Regions from separate parts of the Rheinheimera sp. F8 genome, predicted to be linked through region 3. Evidence: predicted binding sites of a transcription regulator. Region 3 holds the regulator's gene; each other region holds the start of a gene.

Region 1 (3,281 bases), 1.6 Mb from region 3:
GACGCATTTTTGTGGGATGAGCATGGACTTATTTGCATTACAACAGCAACTTGGCGCTCTGACGGACTACCCGCTGGAGCAGTGGCACCCCGCTTTTTGCGGGCCTGTGCCGATCCGCATTGATCGCGATGGCAGCTGGTATTTCCATGGCAGCCCTATTCAGCGACCAGAACTGGTGCGGCTGTTTGCGGCGGTGCTGAGTTGTGTTGACGGGCGATATCTGCTGACGACGCCGGCGGAGCAAGTGCAGATCGAAGTCGACGATGCACCATTTTTATTGGTCGATGCCGAATGGCTGGAGGATGGCCGGCTGCAACTGACCAGCAATTTGCAGCAGAGTTTTATCGCCGGGCCGGACTTTCCGGTGCTGTTGCAACCAGAAGCCGGCAACGGCCAGTTACTGCCTTATCTGCAACTAAAACGCGGCTTACGCGCCAAATTCAGCCGGACTTTATATTACCGGCTGGCAGAGCAGGCACAGGAACAAACCGTCGATGGTCTCTGCCAGTATTGGCTGCACAGTGGCACTTACCCGTTCCGGTTGGGCTGAAACTGTTGTATTAAAGCGCGTTTAAATAACCTTGGAATAACTCTGCTGCTGCCCCAGTAAATAAGCATCAAAAGCCGCAGCAATGATCCGCACCCAGGGCCGGCCGCGCTCTGTCACTTCCAGTACATCGCCTTGCCAACGCACCAAACCATCGTCAAGACAAGGCGCCAGCTGGGCCAGCGAGCCGGCGAAATAATCCTGAAAATTTATCTGCCATTGCTGCGCCAGGGCGGCGCTATCCAGCACAAAATTGCACATGATGCGGGCGATCAGATCGGCGCGGATTTGGTCATCCCGGCTTAACGTCAGGCCTTTATCAATGGCGAGTTTCTGCTGTTGTTCCAGCGCCTGATAATAGTGTTTCAACTCTTTTTGTTGTTGCCAGATCACATTGCCGACCTGACTAATGGCGGAAACGCCAAGACCCAGTAACGCATCGCAGGCATCGACACTATAACCCTGAAAATTACGGGTCAGCTGATGTGCCTGCTGTGCTTTGGTCAGCGGATCTGAGGCTTTGGCGAAATGGTCCATGCCGATGGCAACAAAACCAGCTTGTTGCAGGTGGTCCATCGCCAGCGCCAGTAACCCGAGTTTTTCGGTGGCGCCCGGCAAAGCGGCATCGGGAATTTTACGTTGTGCGGCGAATCGTTCCGGCAAATGCGCGTAGCTGAATAACGAGACGCGGTCCGGATCCAAAGTGACCACTTGCGCCAGCGTTTGGCTGAAAGTCTCAGTGGCCTGATGTGGCAAACCATACACCAGGTCCAGATTCACTGAGCGGAATTGCAGCTCACGGGCCGCATTGACCAGGGTTTCGACCATGCTATAGGGCTGGATCCGGTTAATTGTTTGCTGCACTTGCAGATCAAAATCCTGCACGCCAAAACTGACGCGGCTAAAGCCCAGTTCACGCAACAGTCTGAGCTTTTCGACATCACAACTGCGGGGATCAATTTCGATGCTAAGCTCAGCCTCTGGCAGGAACTGGAAATGCTGATGCAGCAACTGCATCAGCCGGCGCAGCTGCGCTTCATCCAGATAAGTCGGGGTCCCGCCGCCAAAATGCAGCTGGTGCACTTGTTTCGCCGCACAGGCGCTTTGATACAAGGCCATCTCGGTGGCTAAGGCGTCGAGGTAACGGTCGGCTTTGCTTTGATCGCGGCTGATCACTTTGTTGCAACCGCAGTAATAACAAAGCTCCCGACAAAACGGTACATGCAGATAGAGGCTCAGTGCCGGCCCGGTGTCTGCCAGTGCCTGCAAAGCGCGCTCTGGCGCAAAGCCGCTGCGCAGTAACAACGCGGTGGGGTAAGAGGTGTAACGGGGGCCTTTGACGTTGTATTTTTTGATCAGGGCTTCGTCCCGGAATGTCGTCATCATATCGCATCTGCCACAGGGGAAATGGCGTCAGTATAAAGACTGTGTTGAAGTGCATATTGATCCAACACAACAGATTGGACTTTCAATAAGAGGCAAAGCCTCATAACCCGGGAACAACAATGAACAAAATAACCACTGCAATGCTGCTGGCCGGTCTGTTACCGCTGACGGGCCACGCGGCAACGTTGATCCACGCCGGCACTGTGATCACAGCGGAAGGCGAACAAATTCTGCAAAAACAAACGCTGGTGATTGAAAACGACCAGATCAAAGCCATCGAAGCCGGTTTTCGCCAGCCTGCTGCCACGGACACCCTGATTGATTTATCCAAGCAAACGGTGTTGCCGGGCCTGATGGATATGCATACGCATTTTTCTTACCAAAGTAGCCCGGGTGCTTATAGCGAAGGCTTCACGATGAACGAAGCAGATGTGGCGTTACGCGGTGCGACTTATGCCGAAAAAACGCTGCTGGCCGGCTTTACCACAGTGCGGGAATTGGGCGACAGCCACCTGATCAGTACCGCGCTGCGTAAGGCAATTAATGCCGGTTATGCCAATGGGCCGCGTATTTTCACTGCAGGCAAATCTATTGCCACCACCGGTGGCCATGCCGATCCGACCAATGGCGTGGCTTACTTGCGGATGGGTGACCCAGGCCCGGATGATGGTGTGATTAATGGTCCGGACGATGCGCGTAAAGCGGTAAGGCAACGCTACAAAGAAGGCGCAGATCTGATCAAAATCACCGCAACCGGTGGTGTGCTCAGCGTGGCGAAAAGTGGTATGAACGCACAGTTCAGCGACGAAGAACTGGCAGCTATTGTCAGCACCGCCAAAGACTATGGTTTTACCATTGCGGTGCATGCGCACGGTAAAGAAGGCATGGAGCGAGCCATTAAAGCCGGCGTGACGTCGATCGAACACGGCACTTTTATGGATGACAACACCATCAAGCTGATGAAACAGCACGGCACTTATTTTGTACCGACTATCAGCGCCGGTAAGTTTGTCGCCGAAAAAGCGAAAGAACCAGGCTATTTCCCGGAAATGGTGCGGTTAAAAGCGGCGACTATCGGGCCTTTGATCCAGGCCACGTTCAGCAAAGCGCAGAAGGCCGGCGTCAAAATCGCCTTTGGTACTGATGCCGGTGTCGGCATGCATGGCGATAACTGGCGCGAATTTGTTTATATGACCGAAGGCGGCATGTCGGCGCATCAGGCCATTCTGAGTGCGACTATCGAAGGTGCACGTTTGCTGCAAATGGAGCAGAGCCTGGGCAGTCTGAAAGCTGGCAAAATGGCCGATATCATCGCCGTGCCGGGCAATCCGCTGCAGGACATCAGTGT
Region 2 (3,281 bases), 1.7 Mb from region 3:
GCGCCGACGCCCATATCAAAACCGTCGGTGATGGCAAAGCCAATCAACAACACACCAACTAATAACCACCAGATAAATCTCAAAAATTCGTAATCCATGTTACACCTCAGTCGCTTTGCCGGTTTCGAAATCATATTTGCCGGTATGCAGGCTGGACGGGCCTTTGCGGGCGAAATGCTGCATCAGCCAGACTTCGATAATCAGGAAAATGGTATAGAGCACTGAAATCAGGATCAGACTGGTCCAGATCTCCGCCGGGGTTAAACCAGAAGCAGCCAGATGGGTGGGTAATACTTCACCGACCGCCCAGGGCTGACGGCCATATTCAGCGACAAACCAGCCGGCCTCACAGGCGATCCACGGCAGTGGTAAGCCCAGTACCGCGGCGCGTAATAACCAGGTTGGTTTCTTTTCCAGTCGTTTCGCGCTGTAGTAAAAACTCAGCGCAAAAATCACCAGCAAGGCAAAACCCGCCGCGACCATGATGCGGAAACTCCAGAACATCGGCGCCACTTTTGGGATACTGCCATCTACTGCCGCCTGAATCTGTTCAGGCGTGGCTTTGGTTGGGTCTTCTGCATAAGCCGTGACTAGCAGGCCATAGCCTAAGTCTTTTTTCACGCTGTCAAAAGCCGCTTTGGTCTCAGCCGAGGTATCACCAGCACGCAGCAGACGCAATAAGCGATAGGCTTCGATACCGTTGACGATACGGGCGCGGTGTTGCTCTTTTAAGTCCTTCAGACCACTGACCGGTTCATCCAGTGAACGGGTCGCAATCAGACCGAGCGCGTAAGGAATTTTGACGGCGTAATCAGTGGTTTGAGTTTCACTGTTTGGCACACCAATCACAGTAAAAGATGCCGGTGCCGGATGGGTGTCCCACTCGGCTTCAACAGCGGCCAGCTTCACTTTTTGCACGTCACCCAGCTCATAACCGGATTCATCACCGAGCACAATTACCGACACAGACGCCGCCAGACCAAAGGCCGAAGCGATGGCAAAACTGCGGCGGGCGAAAGCTAAATCGCGGCCTTTGAGCATATACCAGGCCGAAATCGCTAAGATAAACATCGCACCAGTGACATAACCAGCCGACACGGTATGGACAAATTTGACCTGCGCTACCGGGTTAAAAATGACTTCGCTGAAGCTGGTCATTTCCATCCGCATCGTCACATAGTTAAATTCAGCGCCCACCGGGTTTTGCATCCAGCCATTGGCGATCAGAATCCACAAGGCCGACAGGTTGGAACCCAGCGCCACCAGCCAGGTTACGGCTAAATGCTGCACCTTGCTTAAGCGGTCCCAGCCGAAGAAAAACAAACCAACCAACGTCGATTCGAGGAAAAATGCCATCAGGCCTTCAATCGCCAGCGGCGCGCCAAAAATGTCGCCAACATAATGCGAATAATAGGACCAGTTGGTGCCGAACTGGAATTCCATCGCGATACCGGTGGTGACCCCGAGCGCGAAGTTAATGGCAAATAACTTGCCCCAGAATTTGGTCATATCGCGGTAAATTTCTTTGCCGGTCATCACATAAACCGACTCCATGATCGCCAGTAAAAACGTCATACCAAGCGTCAGTGGCACAAATAAGAAGTGGTACATTGCCGTAAAGGCAAACTGCAAGCGCGAGAGTTCGACGATATCCATCCACCGTCTCCTGTGTGTTAACTTAATTAATTACTAATATACAGTGCACCAATCGAAAGCGTCGTTGCTGAAAGCTATTGGGTTGATCAGCATCAAAGATTGCGACCACCAAAGAGATACCCCTTTTGAGACCCGCGGTTTTATTGTCCGCCTGTAGCGTCTGGTTTACTTTGATTAGAATCAAACTGTCGGAGAGGAAATCGCATCGCAGCAGAATAACTCGCAGCGGCTTTCGTATGCGAAATCCGCTGAAGTATTGAAGTGGAATGTTTTTTTTGCAAACCGGCGGCTGTTGCCGTGGTGGGCGAAGATTCGACTAGTTGCCTGGTCGTGGCATTAGCCCGGCCGCCTGATACAAAGCGTCAATACCCTGCATTTGTGTCAGCGCATCCGAGCCGCCGGTCAGCGGCGTGGCACCGTGCTGCAGGCAATCCAGCAAGTGTTGCAGCTGGTAGAAATATGTGGTTCGGCCGTCGGTCTGTGGCGGTATTTGCCGGGACTCCCCCTGCAGCGGGCTGTCAGCTGTGGCCGCTGTCAGCTGCAACTGATAACCCTGCTGTGGTGCGACCAGATTATCAATGGTCAGGCAACCATGTGTGCCCTCCAGCTGCAGATAAGCCAGATGCTGCGTGCCCAGATGTTCTGCCATCGAACACCCCAGATGTGCCGTCACTGCCGGTGCTGTTGCCGGCATAAATAACAGCTTGGCGCTGAAACTGCTGTCCACTTGTGGACTGTCACAAATCGCGCCGGCGTGCTGGATCTGATAGCTATCTCCAAACAAAGTGCGTAACCAATGCAGCGGATAACAACCCAAATCCATCAAAGCGCCGCCACCAAGCGCCAGCTCATGGCGTAACGAGCCGGCAAATGCCGGGATCCGCACCGAAAAATGACTGCGCGCAGTATGAATGTCGCCGAGAGCACCGCTGTGCAACAGTGCTTCCACTTGCAAAAACAGCGGGTGAAAGCGGTAGTGATAACCTTCCAGCAACAGCACTTGCCGGCTATCAGCAGCTTCCAGCATTGCTTTGGCCTGCAGTGCATTCATCGCAAAAGGTTTTTCGCACAGCACATGTTTACCGGCGCGCGCGGCGGCAATACTCCAGGTCGCATGCAAAGACGCCGGTAAGGCGTTGTACACCAGATCAATGTCCGGATCGTCCAGCAATGCCTGATAACTGCCATAACTTTTGGCAATGCCATGTGACGCCGCAAAGGCATCGGCTTTGGCCTGCGAAGATGCAGCCACCGCCACCACTTCAGCACGGTCGGCCAGCAATAATACCGGCTCCAGCACAGCACGGGCGCTGATCCGCGCCGCGCCCAACAGCCCAATCCGCACTTTAGCTGGGGTTGGGGCTGACTCAGTGTCATATACCGGCATCGCTGACTCCTTGATTGCTCTTTACTGTTTGGCTGTCATCACAACGGCAACAAAACCCGCAAGCGGTACGTTTGGCCGGCCACAATGTCAGGCAGCACATTAGCTGCCAACATCTGTTCGCCAAGGTAAATCTGCATGCTTTGGATCCCGGCCTGTCGTGTCAGGCTGAGTTCAACAGTCGCGCCGCGGAACTGCCGGCGCACTGATGCTTCTGGCCAATGCGCCGGCAGCTGCGGCT
Region 3 (3,281 bases):
TAAAGCTAGCCATCCTGACCGGTGATGGATCTGCCGCAGCTCCTGCTGTCGCGCAGCAGCTGCATATTGATGAATTGTGGCAAGGCTGCAGTCCAGAGCAAAAAGTCAGCGCCATTCAGCAGTCGGTGCAAGCCGGTGAAACGGTGGTGATGGTCGGCGATGGCATCAACGACAGTCCTTGTTTCCATGCTGCGCATGTGTCCGTTGCGCTCGACAGCGGTACTGAATTGTCAAAGAACCAGGCCGACGTCGTATTGCTGCATAATGACCTGCAACAGCTGCAAACCCTGATTGACGGTGCGCGTCGCGCCCATCGCGTGGTGCGGCAAAATCTGTGGTGGGCAGCCGGATACAATCTGGTTATTATCCCATTGGCGGTCTGCGGTTTTGTCTCGCCTTATGTCGCGGTGATCGGCATGTCCTGCAGTTCATTGTTAGTGGTCTCTAATTCATTACGGTTGCTCAAAGCATGAGTATCATCTATGTGTTGATCCCGATTGCTATCATCTTTGTGATGATTGGCATTGCGGTGTTCTTTTGGGCGGTACGCTCTAAACAGTTTGACGACCTGGATAAAGAAGGTTTCAGTATTCTGTTTAACGAAAAGCCTGCTTCTTCAACGCCACCAGCCGACAGCACGTCATCATCCCGTGAGCCCTGATATTTTCGCCGCTTTTTTTGTTGGCCTGTTTGGCAGTGCGCATTGTCTGCTGATGTGTGGCGGCATGGCCGGTGCGCTGCAGATGCTGATGCCGCCATCACGGACTCGCCGGGGCTGGCTGCAACTGATGCTGGGGCTTGGCCGGATCAGCAGTTATGCACTGACCGGCGCCTTATTTGGCGGCATCGGTGCAACCATGGTTGGCAGTAGCGGCCTGATGCCGCAGTGGCTGCAACTATTGGCAGGTTTGATGTTATTAGCGATGGCGCTGTATATCAGCCGGTTATGGTTTGGCTTGCTGAAACTGGAACGCGCAGGACAAATGCTTTGGCGCCGGGTCCAACCAATCAGCCAGAGGTTGTTACCGCTGGATTCAGCTGTTAAAGCTTATGCCTATGGCCTGTGTTGGGGTTATCTGCCTTGTGGTCTGGTTTATTCCGCACTGAGCTGGAGCCTCGGCAGTGGTAGCGCCACACAGGGCGCATTGTGGATGGCACTGTTTGGTCTGGGTACTTTGCCTGCGGTGTTATTGGCGGGTCAGACTGCCGACGCGCTGCGGCAATTACAACAACAGCAATGGGTGCGATATGGTCTGGCAGCGGTGTTAGCTGCTTATGCGTTACAGACAATTTACCTTGCACTTCGGGCTCTGGTTTTTTAAGCTGGGCATACTTTGGATGGAGTTTGGAAACCTGCGATGAGTTCACCTTCAAGTATCAACTGCCAGCACTGTGGCTTCAGCCAGCTGTGTCTGCCATTCACCCTAAATGACTCAGAGCTGGATAAGCTTGATCAAATCATCCAGCGTAAGCGGCCGTCACACAAAGGCGACCATTTATTCGAAGCCGGTAAACCGTTACAGGCACTGTACGCAGTACGCACCGGTTCTTTTAAAACCTACACTTTGTCCGAACAGGGTGAAGAACAAATCACCGGTTTCCATTTGCCGGGCGACGTGATTGGCTTTGACGCCATTGGTGATCAGCAACACCCAAGCTACGCGCAGGCGCTGGAAACCGCCATGGTCTGTGAGATCCCGTTTAATAACCTCGATCATTTGTTAGACCAGGTACCGAAACTGCGCCAGCAACTGATGCGTCTGATGAGTCAGGATATCCACGGTGACCAGCAGATGATGTTATTGCTGAACCGCAAAACTGCTGAAGAAAAACTGGCCGCCTTTTTAACCAATCTGGCACAACGCTTTGGCAGCCGCGGTTTTTCGCGCAAAGAATTTCGCCTGACCATGACCCGAGGTGAGATCGGCAACTATCTGGGTTTAACCGTCGAAACCATCAGTCGCCTGCTGGGGCGCTTCCACAAAGACGAGTTAATCCACGTCGATGGTAAACTGATCACCATTGCGAATTTTGAAGAATTAAGTCGGGTTGCGGGTATGGCGCAAATCGGCCGCTGATTTAGCGCTATGCACAGACAAAACCGCCTTCCGGCGGTTTTTTTATGTCCAGGCAAACGCCAGGGAACCAATCGGCACTTGCTTGATCCAACACAACATGCCAAAGCACGAAGCGATTTAACTTAGCTACACTGATTCTGTACCTGTGACTGCAAAGGAGAATGATGATGGCGACATATCAGGATGTGCTGGTGGTGCTTGATCCCAGTACGGACCAGCAAAAAGCGCTGGCAAGGGCCATAGAACTGGCCGAACACACCGCATGTAAACTCACTGCTTTTTTATCCATCTACGATTTCTCTTATGAAATGACCACCATGTTATCCGGTGAAGAGCGCGAATCGATGCGCCAGGCTGTGATCACTGACCGCGAGATTTGGATCCAGGAGTTATTGCACCCCGCCCGCTCCAAAGGCATTACCTGCAGTGCCAAAGTGGTCTGGCACAACCGCCCGTTTGAGGCCATAGTGCAGACCGTCACCGAACATGGCTATGATTTGGTGATTAAAGGTACCCATGACCACGATGTGCTTAAATCGATGATCTTTACCCCAACCGACTGGCACATCCTGCGTAAATGCCCCTGCCCGGTGTTACTGGTCAAAGAACATGCCTGGCCGGCGCAAGGCAATATTCTGGCGGCGGTCAATGCCGGTAGTGAAAAACCCCATCATAAGGCACTGAATCACATCATTATTCGCCAGGCCCAGGCGATGGCCGCGATGCTGCACGCCAAAGTACATCTGGTCAACGCTTACCCGGGCACGCCTATTCATGTGGCAATTGAGATCCCGGAGTTTAATCCGGTTGAATACAACGACAGCATGCGCCATCACCATGTGGATGCTGCCAATGCGCTGGCGGGCCAGTTTGATCTGACCAGTGAAGCCGTGCATGTCCGGGAAGGCATGCCGGAAGATGTGATCCCACGGGTGGCGAAAGAACTCGACGCCGAGATGGTGATTATCGGCACTATTGGTCGCACCGGTTTGTCAGCGGCCATTATTGGCAATACCGCCGAACACGTGATTGACCGGCTCGATTGCGATGTGCTGGCTCTGAAACCGGACGCGCCGGTCTGATCACAGCTGATGTTCCACGCCCGTAACCAAGAATTGGAATTGGCAAGCGGGCGTGATCCGCTATAATGTGCGCCTTTTTTACTGTCTGGGTAGCATCATGTCACACTCCGCTGAAGCCAAA

What was found. Region 3 encodes FNR, which switches genes on or off when oxygen is low (the NO sensors DNR and NnrR bind a similar motif). Its sites were predicted from a motif close to TTGATNTANATCAA; they were not measured.
Region 1: hemN (oxygen-independent coproporphyrinogen III oxidase) is a predicted target of FNR. The motif match lies at 1,990-2,003, and genes of this name have one in related genera.
Region 2: ATY27_RS08090 (cytochrome ubiquinol oxidase subunit I) is a predicted target of FNR. The motif match lies at 1,739-1,752, and genes of this name have one in related genera.

What each region holds. Positions count from the first base shown of each region.
Region 1 covers NZ_CP013656.1:664,467-667,747, forward strand. The annotation lists gene ATY27_RS03035 (DUF1285 domain-containing protein) at 23-550, shown strand; gene hemN (oxygen-independent coproporphyrinogen III oxidase) at 572-1,933, opposite strand; gene ATY27_RS03045 (amidohydrolase family protein) at 2,053-3,281, shown strand, end outside.
Region 2 covers NZ_CP013656.1:1,795,140-1,798,420, reverse strand. The annotation lists gene cydB (cytochrome d ubiquinol oxidase subunit II) at 1-98, opposite strand, end outside; gene ATY27_RS08090 (cytochrome ubiquinol oxidase subunit I) at 100-1,656, opposite strand; gene ATY27_RS08085 (Gfo/Idh/MocA family oxidoreductase) at 1,973-3,043, opposite strand; gene ATY27_RS08080 (NdvB protein) at 3,082-3,281, opposite strand, start outside.
Region 3 covers NZ_CP013656.1:3,516,842-3,520,122, forward strand. The annotation lists gene ATY27_RS15690 (heavy metal translocating P-type ATPase) at 1-473, shown strand, start outside; gene ccoS (cbb3-type cytochrome oxidase assembly protein CcoS) at 470-661, shown strand; gene ATY27_RS15700 (sulfite exporter TauE/SafE family protein) at 651-1,322, shown strand; gene fnr (fumarate/nitrate reduction transcriptional regulator Fnr) at 1,359-2,078, shown strand; gene uspE (universal stress protein UspE) at 2,240-3,160, shown strand; gene ttcA (tRNA 2-thiocytidine(32) synthetase TtcA) at 3,258-3,281, shown strand, end outside.